Regions from separate parts of the Thalassotalea piscium genome, predicted to be linked through region 2. Evidence: riboswitches for the same ligand, from Rfam matches in the RefSeq annotation. Region 2 holds a riboswitch; the other holds the start of a gene.
What was found. Region 2 has a riboswitch for lysine ahead of lysC (lysine-sensitive aspartokinase 3). Riboswitches for the same ligand answer to the same signal wherever they lie in the genome.

Region 1 (7,188 bases), 1.2 Mb from region 2:
GCCCGAGTCTGCTGATGAATTCGATGAAGAATTAAAAAGTAAATCAGAAATTAAACGTGAAATGCACAAGCTTCAAGATTTTGCAGCGCGCTTAGTTAAATTATCTAAACACCAACGCAGTAAAATACCCTTTACTGACGAGCTAAAAGAAGACCTTATTTTAGCTGATAAAATCAATAATAAGCATGAAGCCCTTCGACGTCATATTCGTCATATGGCCAAAGTACTTTCTGAAACCGATCTTGAGCCTATTAACCAGGCACTTGATGTGATGGCAAATAAACATCAGCAAGAAAGTGCCAAACATATAAAAATTGAAAGCTTACGAGATGAATTAATCGACCAGGGTAGTGAAAAAATTGAAGCTACACTTAGCGAATACCAAGGTTTAGAACGTCAAAAACTGCGCCAACTGGTACGAATGGCATCTAAAGAAAAAGCGAATGAGAAAATTGGTAAACATTACCGCGATCTATTTAACTATTTAAAAGAAAGTATTAATTTATAATATATTCAGCTAAAGCGGTATTAACCCAAATGTTTACTTGGGGTTAATACCTGCTCAATTCACAAGTACCCACCTGTTACTGTTACTTTTAAATTAGAGCTCAAAGAAATGAGTAAACACTTTGTATAACTCAGTTCCCTGATTCACACTAGCTGAAGCAAAATGGAGAATTGGTAACACTTCGTTTTCTAATGAAACATAGTGCAATGGATCACCATCACCGTAATTATCCATCCGTAATATTCTTGCTAGTGGCTTTCCAGCAGCTAATGGTTTGCCAAATTCTGCTAAATAATCAACCATTCCGCCCATAGGAGAATAGTAAGCTTTATAGTCTTTTAGGTAACAAGCAAAGCGTGTCATTATTTGTGGTTGATACTGAGCTGCGTCTATTACGCCTTTATGCTGTAAGTAACACAAAATGCTTTTTGCGTCTTCAAGTGCGGCATCAAGATCAATTTGTTCTTGTGAGCCTAGCTCCACCGTAAAACTTTCTTTATTTAGCGCTTTTGAACTGATCGAGTATTTTATACCTAATTCAGCAAACGCCTCTTGTAATTGCCACCAAGGACAAAAAGTTGCTTCATCTAAAGCGCCATCAAATGTGTTAGGGATCAGTATATTGTGTGGAATATTAAAATATTGAGCACTTGCTTTTGCATATTCAGGACAATATAAATGTTTACTTGATATTGGCCCAGTATGTAAATCAAGCACATAGTCTGCTTGATGTGCTAAGCGCTGCAATTGATAAGCAATACGCTGCCCTGTTGTTAAGCCAAAAGCATTGTGTTCTAGTTTTTGTTCAATTTTATCGATCATTAATTGCTTAAAATTTGCTGCAATGATTGCATCGTCCTTGCCTATACTTTCACGAACAAACGGCTTAATAATACTCGGATCAAAATGATACATCCTATTCCAATTAACTCCCGTTATAGGGTCAAATCGTCCTAATGTATATTCACCATTCTTATGGTTACAAGCAACAGGGTTAGCATAAGGCACTAAAGTAACATCACCTTTTACTGAGATATTTTTTAATAATTCCAACAATTGAAACACTACGGCATTACCTTGCACTTCAGCACCATGCATATTCGCTTGTATATACACACTTGGTGCCGAACTATCACCTTTTAGCCGATATACTGGTACTGTTAATAATGCTCCGCTAGCCATTTCACCAACATTGATTACTTCTTTTGAAAAACGATTCATTTACTTACTCTATTTATATTTTTCACACTGTTGTACTTAAGCTAAATACCAACTCGCTGGCTGGGCTGCTCTCACTTCACTCATTTTGCCGTTTTCAATAACATACTCTGCAGCTGTTTGGTGGCAAAGAAAAAACGGCATACTTTCGGTAAACCCGTATGCGCCGGCGTAAGCAAATACCAACTGATCTGCCACCTCAATATCTTCAGGCAAAGGCAAGTGACCTAACTTATCAAGACTAGTACATAAAGGACCGTATAAATCAAAGTAAGTGCTTGGTGCGCTTGAGTCTCGAAGCAAGCGAACGGGAAAGGGTTGCTCGGTAATTGCAGGCCGCAATAAATGATTAATTCCCGCAGCGAGTACTAACTGTTGCTGCTGATAGTTAACCTTGCGATCAACTACAGGCACAACATAGTAGCCACAATGAGCTACCGCGTAACGCCCTAACTCGAGCCATAACTCTTCTACATTCGCTTGGGCTTTTATGTGAGCAAGATCAGCTATTATTTGAGGCCATGACAACGTCTCCCCTTGCTCAAAGTAGTCGACACCTAAGCCACCACCTAAATCTAATATGTTAAGTGGCATACCAATTGAGCAAGCTAATTCAACTAAAGCTGAAACCATTTGCTGCCATAATGCATACATTTTTTGATTGCTAAGCATATTGCCCCATTGAAAAATATGTAAACCACAAAGATTTAGTTGAGGGTACTGTTTAACATGTATTTCTTGCCACTCGCCGGTTGATAAGCCAAAAGGAGTTACACTATTTCCGCCAAGTGGGTTTTTTTCACCTTCTTGCCACTGTAACTGCACACGTAACAATACTTTTGGGCGTTTATTGAGCTTTTTTGCTGCTTGATTAAGCCATTTCAACTGATTTATGCTTTCTACTATAAACACACTAACCCCCTGAGTTAAAAACTCAGTCAGTTGTGTTAATGACTTTGCGGGGCCAGTATTTAAAATACGCTCTGGCACAACGCCTTGCGCTAAAACTTGTTGTAATTCACCAGCGCTTGCCACATCAAAATTAAAGGCTGCACTATCGAGTGTTTGTATAATGCGTGATAAAGGATTTGCTTTAACCGCGTACCAAAGCTTAATAACATCTTGATCTTGTAGGTCAAGTAGATGCTGTTTAAGCTCATCTAATTGATACACAAAATAAGCTAGCTCATGCTCGTTTAATTGTGGATGCTCAAGTAATGTATTGCGTAGTGTTGGCGTCAGCCAGTTTTTGCTATTTTCAAACATAAGTTAGCCTTAGCGTAATAAAGATTCTAAAGCTAATGATGCATTACTTTTTTCATCACGGTACTTCACTATTAAGGCACACGCCATATTTAGCCCTTGAGCTACAGCCCATTCACCAGAAACAGGCCGAGTTCCGGGGACAACAACAGCATAAGCTGGAATATCGGCACCTTTTTCTAACATGACTTGGTTAACACAGTCATAAACAGGGACCGATGCTGATAAACATACCCCTGGTGCTAAGACTGCACCTTTCTTCACAACTATCCCCTCTACAATCACAACACCAGCACTTAAAAACGCATTGTCTTCAACAATAACGGGATTTGCGCCAATTGGCTCTAGCACGCCACCAATTTGTACTGCGGCAGAAACATGTACGTTTTTACCAATTTGCGCACACGATCCAATGAGCGCATGACTATCAACCATAGTGCCACTATCGACAAATGCGCCTACATTAATATAAGCGGGTGGCATAATGATCACGCCACTTGCAACATGAGCACCACGGCGAACAGCTGAGCCCCCTGGTACTAAACGTACATTATCGCTACAAGTAAATTCACGCGTAGGCAAATTATTTTTATCAACAAAGCCTTGGTATATTCCGCCACACTCTTTATTCACACCTGCTTTAAATGCCGCTAAAATTGCTTTTTTCACTTCACTATTTGCTTGCCAATCACCCTGTTCATCCTGTGTTGCCGCTCGAACAGATCCTGCTTCTAATTGATCCAATGTTACTTGCCAATTCATTACTATTTAACTCCAATAACTTGTTGTGACTGAGTTCTCAGCCATTGATTTATCAGCTGATCAACGTCCACTAAACCATTATTTGCTGCAAGTTCATGCTCTGTTAACGGAGCCCTTAATGTTGGTGTGGAGATCATTGCGTTTTGTGCCATAAGTACTTTGACAGGGATGGGGTTACTAACTTGAAATAAAGCATCAACGGCATTTTGCCATAGCGGAAATAAGCCTTGATACTGTCCTGATAACGTTAAGTTTACATACCGTTGGGTAGCTTCAGGCCAAACATTGCTAGCAACAGAAACTAACCCAGCAACTGCAGCACCAGCTAAATAAGGCATCATTGCATCTTCACCACTGAATAATCGAATTTTAGGACAATGTTGTTTGTAACTAAGAAATGTTGATAAATTGCCACTTGCTTCTTTTAAAGCCCAGCAGTTTTTATGATGTTGTAATTGTTTAGCTGTAGTTGTAGGGATTGCAATACCACTGCGCGAGGGCACATTATAAAGCATGCAAGGGTAGTTAGACTTATCTAACAATGCAGAAAACCATCGTGTTTGCCCAACAGGGCCTGGCCTTGCGTAAATAGGAGTACCAAGTAAATAAGCATTAATTGCAAGCTCATTGCAGCGGCTTATCCATGCGAGTTGTTCAGTTAGATTATAACCGCCCACAGCTACCATAATTGGTACATCAAGCGAAAGCTGAGCGACAAACTCAACAATGGTAAACTGCTCTTTAGCCGTTAGTGCTATGCCTTCGCCCGTACTACCTAACAGTAAAAGTCCATTTCCGGCGGTATTTTGTCGCTGAGCATTTAGTTTAAGGCTGTGAAAATCAACATTACCTTTGTTATCAAAAGGAGTAATTAATGCTGTCCACAGAGTGGTTGTATCAATAGAATGTATTTGTGTTGTTTGATTCATTTCTCTCGAACTCATTTCGTTCGGAGAACTTATAGGCATTTGTTGGGCTCAACGCTATTGAATGGTTGAGTTTCGACAAAGGCCAGAAGCTCTCCACCCAATAGGTGACAGTTGTTAGGATTCAACCTAAACAACCGGCAAATACAGTATCAAAATTGTATTTACCTCGGCGTTACACTAATCTAAGGTCTTTAATAATCTTAGCTAGCTTTATCCCCTCACTATTAATCGTTAGAGTTTGATCTCTTCATAATAGCTACCTGATTAACGCTCCTCTTCTGACACTTTTTTTAATTTGTTAACACTTAACCGAAATATAAATTAAGCATTAACAAAGTAAATAAAGGACACACGCATTAAACCACCTCTTAGCTGAGAGAGTCAATAGCCATCTAAAAGTCTGATTAGACTAATTATTACTAAGTGATAACTTAACTCTAATTTTCAGTAAAATGTGCTATTACTGCTTTTTCTATTTCGGCTAATCGGTCTTGCCCCCAGTAAGCAACATCACCATAGCGAAAACAAGGCACTCCCCAAAACCCCAATTTGTCTAATGCCATTTGATTTTCATCAGACCATTGTTGCCAATCATTAGCTAACCCATATTCAAGGGCAGCCTGATAGTCTAATTCAATGGCTTTACACAAATTAATTAAGTTATTGGTGATTGCTACATCAATATTGTTAATATAAATAGCATCAAAAACGGCTTGAATAAAAGCTAACGATTTACCCTGTGCTTGGGCATAAGCAAATAGCTGAAAACATTTGATAACGCCCTGTCCAATAGGGTCGACAAAGCTACAATAAGGAATGCCACCGTCTACCGCTTCCCGATGTGCATCGGTATAAATATACTTTTTTTTACGTTTCGGAACCGGGACATTGCGCATAACAAGCGGTAATATTGGTTTAAGCACTAAAGGGACTTGGTAATATTCACAGAGTTTTTTTATCTTATAAAAACCAATAAACGAATACGGACTGCGTAACGATAAAAACATTTCGATCGGTGGTGAATTCGTTTTACGTTGTTGATTTTCACCTTGCTTAAATATGAGCATATTAGCGTTATATCGCCTGTTCGATGCGATATTTTTTGAAAAACCAAGAGCTGCAAGCTTTGTTTCTATGTGTGAAAGACGATCAACCCCAACAAACCACTCTCCTAAAAAACAAAGCGATGCAGGTGAGTAATGACCTTTAGCATATAAACGCTGTTGATTTTTTATTTGAAAATTAATAACCGGTGTTGAAACATTATAATAACGCTCAAAATTATTTTTCCACGTCTGATGAAAAACGTTGACAGCACTCTTTATATCTTTACATTCCATCTGCCATAGCTGTTGTCCAGTAAATAAAGCATTTGCACTCGGAATTACATTAATAGTAGTAAAACCATACTGCTGCGCAATCACATTCGCATCATTAATCGCCCACTGTCGCCATATTTTAGGCTCAACAGAAACGCTTACGCGTGACTCATACACAAGAAACAAACAAAACTTTATCGTAAATCGTTGCTCTAACTCTGCTAATGCTTGTATTAACATATAACTATGGGGATCGTTTAGCGCTAAGTAGACTTCAATTACAGGTTGGTAACCAAACCTTTTCGGCAAGGTATAATTTTTAAATAGCAGACTCTTACGCCTGAAATTACTGCGTAGCCACCTAGCCTGTAATGAAACACGTTTTTTTGAAGCGATATCCTTCCCCTAAATACAAAGCAAACTTGGTCACATGCTGCTAATAACGTACAATAGCGTTTTATACCAATCTCACTGACTATGTGATCATTTCTGCTGGCTAAAACAGCCAACTACTGCGTTATTTATTTTATAATTAGAACAACTAGTTATGAAAACAAACGCCTTGTATTTGGCTATTTTCACTGCGTATAAAATAGATCACTTAATTTAATGAAACTGGTATTACTTATAATATCAGCTGCAGCCTAAGTTTCGGATTCTATCATGTCATTAACCAATATCAGTCAATTACTCATGCGTAATCAAGATTTATTAATTACGTCACAACCTTTATTGGTCAATATGCCAGATGACAGTTTTATTAATGAGTTGCTACAACTTAACCCCGCGTGCCAGCTCACAAGTTTTGATACGAATTATGCTCATCATCTTGCTCATGAAAAAAAACTGAACAATAAACACTGCGCTATTTTTGCTAGTCATTATTCTGGCGATATAAAACACGACTTAATTATCATTTATTTTCCTAAAAGCAAAAAAGAATTATTATTCACGTTAGCAATGCTAAAACCTATCATTACAGTAACAACAAAGATCTTAATTGTGGGTGAAAACAATGGCGGTATTAAATCTTTAGCAAATATTGGTAGTAATATTTTTAACTACTGTGACAAGGTAGATTCAGCAAGACATTGCGTATTATTTGACGTTAATCTAACCTTGGACGACAAAACGTTCAACTTAAATGAATGGTTTGAATACTATACCGTCGAAACAAACCAATGTGCCG
Region 2 (7,188 bases):
CGCGTATTTGAGTACCTCGAATATTGTTTACCTGCTGAATAACACCAATGTCCGTATTAAACTTTTTCGCTATTTCGCCTAAGCTATCGCCTCTGCGTATTTGATAGCGCTGCCACGATAAGCGGTCTTTCGAACTAAGCTTAGCTAGCTTTTGATTAAAAGCGTCAATTTTAGAATTAGGTAATACAAGGTAATGCGGCCCTTTAGGGTCGGTCGCCCAGCGATTATAACCGGGGTTTAAATGCTGTAATTCCTTTAATGAAATATCGGCTAATTCAGCCGCTTTAGCTAAATCTATTTGTGAGCCAATATCAACTTGACTGATCACGCCAGTGTTGTGTAATTCGTATAACTTAACGCCAAACTCTTCAGGCCGTTTAACTAAATCAACTAATGCTAATAATTTAGGTACATACGCGCGAGTTTCTTTAGGTAAATCTAATGACCAAAAGTCAGTTGGCATATTGCGACGTGCATTATTTTTTACGGCGCGTTTTACTCTTCCTTCCCCTGAGTTATATGCAGCTAGTGCTAATAACCAATCGCCATCAAAGTATTTATGTAAGTACTTTAAGTATCCAATAGCTCCCTTTGTTGAAGCAACTACATCTCGGCGGCCGTCGTACCACCAGTTTTGCTTCATACCAAAACGTGTACCTGTTTCAGGTACAAATTGCCACATACCAGAGGCTCTACCATGCGAATAGGCAAAGGGATCAAATGCACTTTCTACGATAGGAAGTAATGCTATTTCAATTGGAATATCGTTAGCTTTAAGCTCTTCAACGATAAAGTGTAAAAAAGGCTCGGCACGTTTAGCGACTCTATCTAAATAAGATTGATTTCGACTAAACCAGTTGCGTTGTGAAATAACGCGCTTGTTTTGTGGAATATCAAAAGTTATACCGTCTCTTATTCGTTGCCAAAGATCATCAGTTACGTAGGTTTCATTGTCTGTAAGGGTAATCTCAACATCGTCTACAGGGTGAATAACATCAACAGCACCATCGGCTGTTAATGCTTCAGTTATGTCAATAGGTGAGGCTACACTCTCCTGATTAATAACGATATTAGATTTGTTTTCTGTTTGTTCTAGCGTTGACTGACAACCGGATAAAACAAGCGCAGCGGTAATGGAAAAAGTTAAATACTTCATATATTATTGTTCAATTCAATTTGGGCAACAGTGTTACTTATTTAGGTAGACTATTCAACAATAGTCAGTAGTTGGTGTTAAAAATTATCTTTCCATTTTCTGATCACAGTAAATGTCTCTAGCCCAGCTTCAACAGCCTGCCCGCCATATTCTGTAGCGCTACTCATAATAGTTTGCTGAAAGCATCGTAAAAAAGGGTTAATTAAATTTTCTTTGCCGATTGTACTTGGTAGCGTTATTTCATCTTGTTCACGCATTACTCGTACTTGATTATAGTAGGCAATTAAATCAAGGTTATCGGGTTCAACTGCTAAAGCAAAAGATAAATTTGCTAGTGTATATTCATGGGTACAATAAACACGTGTTCTCGCAGGCAATTTGCTTAGCTTATTTAACGAGTTATACATTTGCTTGGCAGTTCCTTCAAAAACTCTACCACAACCACCCGAAAATAATGTGTCTCCACAAAACAGAATATCGTCGCAAATAAAGGCTATATGACCTAATGTATGCCCTGGTAGATCAATAACAGTAAAGCTAAGGTTAAAATGTTTTAACACTACAGTATCGTTTTCTACAAGTTTTATATCGCTAGCCTTTTTTGCTTCAATTGCTGGACCATAAACAGTAAGCGGCCATGTTTTTTGATTACAGTAATCGCGTAAAGCATCTACTCCACCAATATGGTCGTTATGATGATGCGTAATTAATATGGCATCTAGCTGTAAATTATGCTGTTCGATATAATCTATACAAACAGTGGCATCACCAGGATCAACTAAAACTAAAAAGTTATTTCCTTTAGTTGTAATAGCCCAAATATAATTATCTTTGAACGCTTTAATGGGATTTATATTAATAAGTTCGTTAGAATTAGTTGGCACTGAATTATATCCTCAATATACTGATAGCTACAGTATACTAACATTTGATATTGATGAAACCAGCTTTAGCTTTTAGACAACCCCATTATCCTAAATCATGGAAAAATTTACCTAATGGTGAATTGATTCTTGATAATATAGATCAAGCATTAGCGCCTTGGTGGCCTAAGTTTTTTGGTTATCATTTACTTAAAATAGGTGCATTAAGTGGCAGCGTAGACACTTCATTATCATCAATTAAACATCAAATGGTTTTGGCTGAGGCTAAACACAAAGCAGACATTACCGCAGATATTGATGATTTACCCTTGTTAGAACACAGTATTGACGTTTGTGTGTTAAGCCATGCATTAGAGTTTTCAGTTGACCCTCATCATGTTATTCGTGAGGCAAACCGGGTATTAATACCTAATGGTTATTTAGTTATTACCGGTTTTAATCCCTTTAGTTTAGTTGGTTTAAATAAATTAATGCCTTATCGCCGAGAAGTTACACCTTGGAGTGAACGTTTTTTTTCACCGATGCGAGTAAAAGATTGGTTACACCTAATGGGGTATGAAATTTTAGATGATCAACGGTGTTTACATTCAACGCTTGTTGGTAGTATTAGCCAAGGTATAGTAGCGCGTAATTGGCGTAAATTTGCAGAGCATTACTTACCTAACTTAGGCTCAGTATATGTTATTGTTGCTAAAAAAAGGGTATTACCGCTCACACCAATTAAGCCTAAATGGAAGTTAAGAGCTAAGTTAGAAGCTGTTAATGCCTCTACGATGAATTCATCTTCACAAAATAAAAAATCTTAATGGAAAAAATATGTTAAGCACTAACTTTGAGCAACACCTCAATCAATTACTTAAACCTGAACAAATTAAGGACTTTTGCCCAAATGGGTTACAAGTTGAAGGTAAAAAAGAAATAAATAAAGTCATTACCGGTGTTACTGCCACTCAAGCATTAATTGAACAAGCTATTAAAGAAAAAGCAGATGCTCTTGTGGTACACCATGGCTACTTTTGGAAAAATGAGTCGTATGTCATTAGTGGTATGAAATACAAACGTATTAAAGCATTAATTGAAAACGGAATAAGCTTGTATGCTTACCATTTACCACTGGATATTCATCCTGTTTTAGGTAATAACGCACAGCTAGCAAAGCTATTATCAATAGAAGTAACGGGCCCTTTAGAGCTTGAAAATCCGTTAAGTGTTGCTATACAAGGTAAGCTTGCAACGGAAACCGATGGGGAAAGCTTTGCACAGCTTATTTCAACGCAATTAAACCGCCAATGCCTGCATATTGCACCACCCTCGAATAAACATATAAAAACTGTGGCTTGGTGTACTGGCGGAGGGCAAGGTTACATTGAATTAGCCGCTGAGCTTGGTATTGATGCGTTTATAACTGGCGAAGCCTCAGAGCAAACAACACATGTGGCAACAGAGATGGATATTCACTTCTTTGCAGCAGGACATCATGCAACAGAGCGCTATGGTGCAAAAGCATTAGCTGAGTATATCAATGAGAACTTAGCCATAGAAGCTAAGTTTATTGATATTGATAACCCAGTGTAATGAGGGCGGGTTTTTATTTTGTGTAATGGTATTACAGCGGTTAAAACAATGCTTTTAGCCACTGTACCAATTGACCAACATACTCATAAGTTGCGTTGGTACTTCTCGATAAACTTTGAACATTAGGTACATAATAGCCCCAGGCTTTATCATCATCAAATCCTTTTACCCATGGGCTAGCCGGTGCTGGAATGGCATTAACGCCTTGCTCGGTAAAGTATTTCAGCGCTCTTGGCATATGGTCTGCATTGGTTACTAAGACAACATTTTTACCCCTAACCCGGGGCGCAATTAGCTCTGCTTCTTCTTCTGTATCTTTTGGAAAAGGCTCTACTATAATTTTTGCTTGGTTTACCCCTAATAGCATCGCCGCTTGTTTGACTTTTTCTGCGTTTGCTACAGGGTCACCGAGTGCCGCGCCTGATGTAATAAGTGTTGCTTCGGGGTGAATGCCTAATATTCGTATACCCTCAACCAAACGTTGTAACGAGCAAGCTTTAAGTTGTGAAGTGGCGGGTAGGGCATCATCGGTAGTATGACCGCAACCTAAAATAACAATATAGTGAACAGGGCTAGCTGAACGTGTAAATGCTGAATATTGGCTCTCTATTGGCAACATAAAACGATCAGATAAAGGAGACAAAGATGCCAATAACAAAATAACAAACCCTGTTACCATACATTTGAAGCTATGTTTAGGCTTTCTATGAAATAAAATAAGTGAAATTAAAAGTAATAATAAAACAATAGAAAGCGGCATTATCATTACAGTTGCAACTTTTTTTAAGAAAAATAAATCCATAGCAATTAGTTTGTATCCTTTTGTTATCTGTACCCGTTCCACTTGAAGATGCTCGTTTAAGGAAGTCTGAGCTACTCATAATCAAGGCGCAATTTTTTACTAATGGTTATCTCCTTAAAAAGAAATGCAACGCAGGATCAGTTACCGAGAATAACCATTCATTTCAATCATTGTTTGTCAAAAACGTTTCTAATTCCAGCTAAATCCCGCACATTCAAGTGGAGCGAGTTTATCTGTAGTGTATATAACTTAATATATCACTTAGCTATTATTAAAGCCTAGTGATGCCTCTAGTCCTTATAGTTAAAATGTGCGACCTAATGTTGGCATTGCATATGAAAACTTCTAGGTAATAATACACTAAAAAGACCATTGATATTCGTACTATATTAATGTTTAATATCGATGTCTTATTTTAGAATAATTACTCAATTTGTGTTGGGTTTGAACAACTTCTATATATTAAGCACCAGAAGAGGTGCGTTAGCCAGGTAGTTTTCGAGAGGAGCCACAACTCCAATGAATGAAAATGAGGGGGACTAACGCCGAGGGCAACAAAGCTTGTGGAGACGAGTTGCTCGGTCGCTAAGGTTGAATCCTTAGGATTGTCACCGCGGTTCAACTTTTAAATTGAGTCGCATAGGGTGGAGAGCTTCTGGCTGAAAAGACAAGCTGCTCGCTTATATACGCACCTTTCCACTCAGTCATGCTCTTCCTTGTATTTATATAATAACTAAATGTTATACACATTTAGATTTGGGAGGTTTAGTAAATGTCAAAATTAACAGTTGCCAAGTTCGGTGGAACCAGTGTTGGTGATTACCCAGCAATGTTGCGGTGCGCAAATATTATAAAAAACGATACGGGTAATCGTGTAGTTGTGGTTTCAGCAAGTGCTGGCGTTACTAATTTATTGGTACGTTTATCACAAGCTAATTTAAGCTCATCAGAACAAGTTAGTATTATTAATCAAGTGCGTGATATTCAATATAACATCACTCAAAACTTAGTTAATCAGGCAGAACTGAATCAAGAAGTTGATGGCATATTAGTAGAACTTTCAGAGTATGCCAAGCTGCAATCAGCGGAAGTTAGTTCGAAAATTGCTGACACTATTTTATCATTTGGGGAGCAGCTAAGCTCACGTATTTTCGCTCAAGTATTGAAAACGGTTCAAGTTAACGCGCAATATTTTGATGTTCGCAGTGTCATGCAAACTAACAGTTCTTTTGGAAAAGCGGTGGTTGATACAGAGAAACTGAAACAAAACTGTCATCAACTACTTGTACCATTACTAACGAATCAGGTTGTTGTTACACAAGGGTTTATTGGCAAAGACTATGATAATAATACAACAACGCTAGGACGAGGTGGGTCTGATTATAGTGCCGCGTTACTAGCTGAAGCATTAAATGCTGATAACTTGGCGATATGGACAGATGTTGTTGGAATATTTACCACAGACCCTAGAATTACCGATAAGGCGAGGGCGATTAACGAAATTAGTTTTGGCGAAGCAGCAGAAATGGCAACATTTGGAGCAAAAATTTTACACCCAGCAACGTTAATTCCTGCGATGCGACATAATATTCCGGTATTTGTTGGTTCCAGTAAAGAGCCCAACAAAGGTGGAACTTATATTCAAAAAACAGTTAGCTCAACTCCAACGTATCGGTCAATAGCGCTTCGACGTGAGCAAACATTAGTGACGGTAAAAAGCCCTGCAATGTTACATGCAAGTGGGTTTTTAGCAAAAGTCTTCAATGTATTGGCTAAGCACCAGCTAAGTGTAGACTTGATTACTACTAGTGAAATTAGTGTAGCCATGACTTTTGATAACCCAACGGGTACAACACAAGCATTGCTAAATTCAACAGTTGTTCAAGAGTTAGAAAAATTATGTGAAGTTTCCGTTGAAAATGGCTTATCCTTGATTGCTGTAATTGGCAATAAAATGCAGCAAAAAAGTGGAGTGGGGAGTTGTATTTTTGATACGATTAGCGGTATTAATGTTCGTATGATTTGTCATGGGGCAAGTGAGCATAATTTATGTTTTTTAGTTAATGAAGAGCAAGCTAACTTAGCGGTTGAGCAACTACATAAAGCATTTTTTGAGCAAAACGTGAAGCCGACGGAATTAGCTACAGCAAGCTAAACTCGCATGAGTTTTCATTTAAAAAGAGTAAACGTATGAACATTTACTCTTTTAAAATACTGTCAACTTTACTCATATGAGATGGGGTCAATCGCGTTGTTGTCTCTAAAGGCTTCTAATCGTTCTTGGCATGCTCCACATTTACCACAGGCCTTATCTCGTCCGTTATAACAGGTCCAAGTATTACTATAATCTAACCCCATTGATAAACCATCGGTTAAAATTGCGCTTTTAGATACAGTTAAATATGGGCTGAAAATTTCAACTGCATCGTAATTAGCAATTTGACAAACATCATTCATTTTTTCAACAAATTCAGGTCGGCAGTCTGGGTAAATATTATGATCACCAGAGTGAGCACCATAATATACTTGGCTAGCTTTTACTGAGACTGCGTATGCAACTGCTAATGAAATTAAGATCATATTACGGTTTGGCACTACAGTTGACTTCATGTTATCTACTTCGTAATTACCCTCAGGGATTTCAATGTCATCAGTTAGTGAAGAACCCGCTAACAGTTGATTAATTGCCGAAATATCAATAACTTTATGACTTACGGCAAGTGATTTACAGACCTTGCTGGCGCATTCAAGCTCTTTTACGTGGCGTTGTC

Region 1: another riboswitch for lysine. It lies ahead of dapA (4-hydroxy-tetrahydrodipicolinate synthase); the one in region 2 lies ahead of lysC (lysine-sensitive aspartokinase 3).

Annotation. Positions count from the first base shown of each region.
Region 1 covers NZ_AP027362.1:578,444-585,631, reverse strand. Annotated here, with positions in the region: gene yjgA (ribosome biogenesis factor YjgA) at 1-508, shown strand, start outside; gene QUD79_RS02480 (succinylglutamate desuccinylase/aspartoacylase family protein) at 602-1,729, opposite strand; gene QUD79_RS02475 (PLP-dependent decarboxylase) at 1,766-2,992, opposite strand; gene QUD79_RS02470 (2,3,4,5-tetrahydropyridine-2,6-dicarboxylate N-succinyltransferase) at 3,002-3,751, opposite strand; gene dapA (4-hydroxy-tetrahydrodipicolinate synthase) at 3,754-4,680, opposite strand; lysine riboswitch at 4,759-4,966, opposite strand; gene QUD79_RS02460 (DsbA family protein) at 5,118-6,308, opposite strand; gene QUD79_RS02455 (methyltransferase) at 6,663-7,188, shown strand, end outside.
Region 2 covers NZ_AP027362.1:1,759,687-1,766,874, forward strand. Annotated here, with positions in the region: gene QUD79_RS07575 (LysM peptidoglycan-binding domain-containing protein) at 1-1,156, opposite strand, end outside; gene gloB (hydroxyacylglutathione hydrolase) at 1,234-2,040, opposite strand; gene QUD79_RS07585 (class I SAM-dependent methyltransferase) at 2,094-2,846, shown strand; gene QUD79_RS07590 (Nif3-like dinuclear metal center hexameric protein) at 2,857-3,615, shown strand; gene QUD79_RS07595 (ElyC/SanA/YdcF family protein) at 3,656-4,417, opposite strand; lysine riboswitch at 4,883-5,080, shown strand; gene lysC (lysine-sensitive aspartokinase 3) at 5,190-6,572, shown strand; gene queC (7-cyano-7-deazaguanine synthase QueC) at 6,641-7,188, opposite strand, start outside.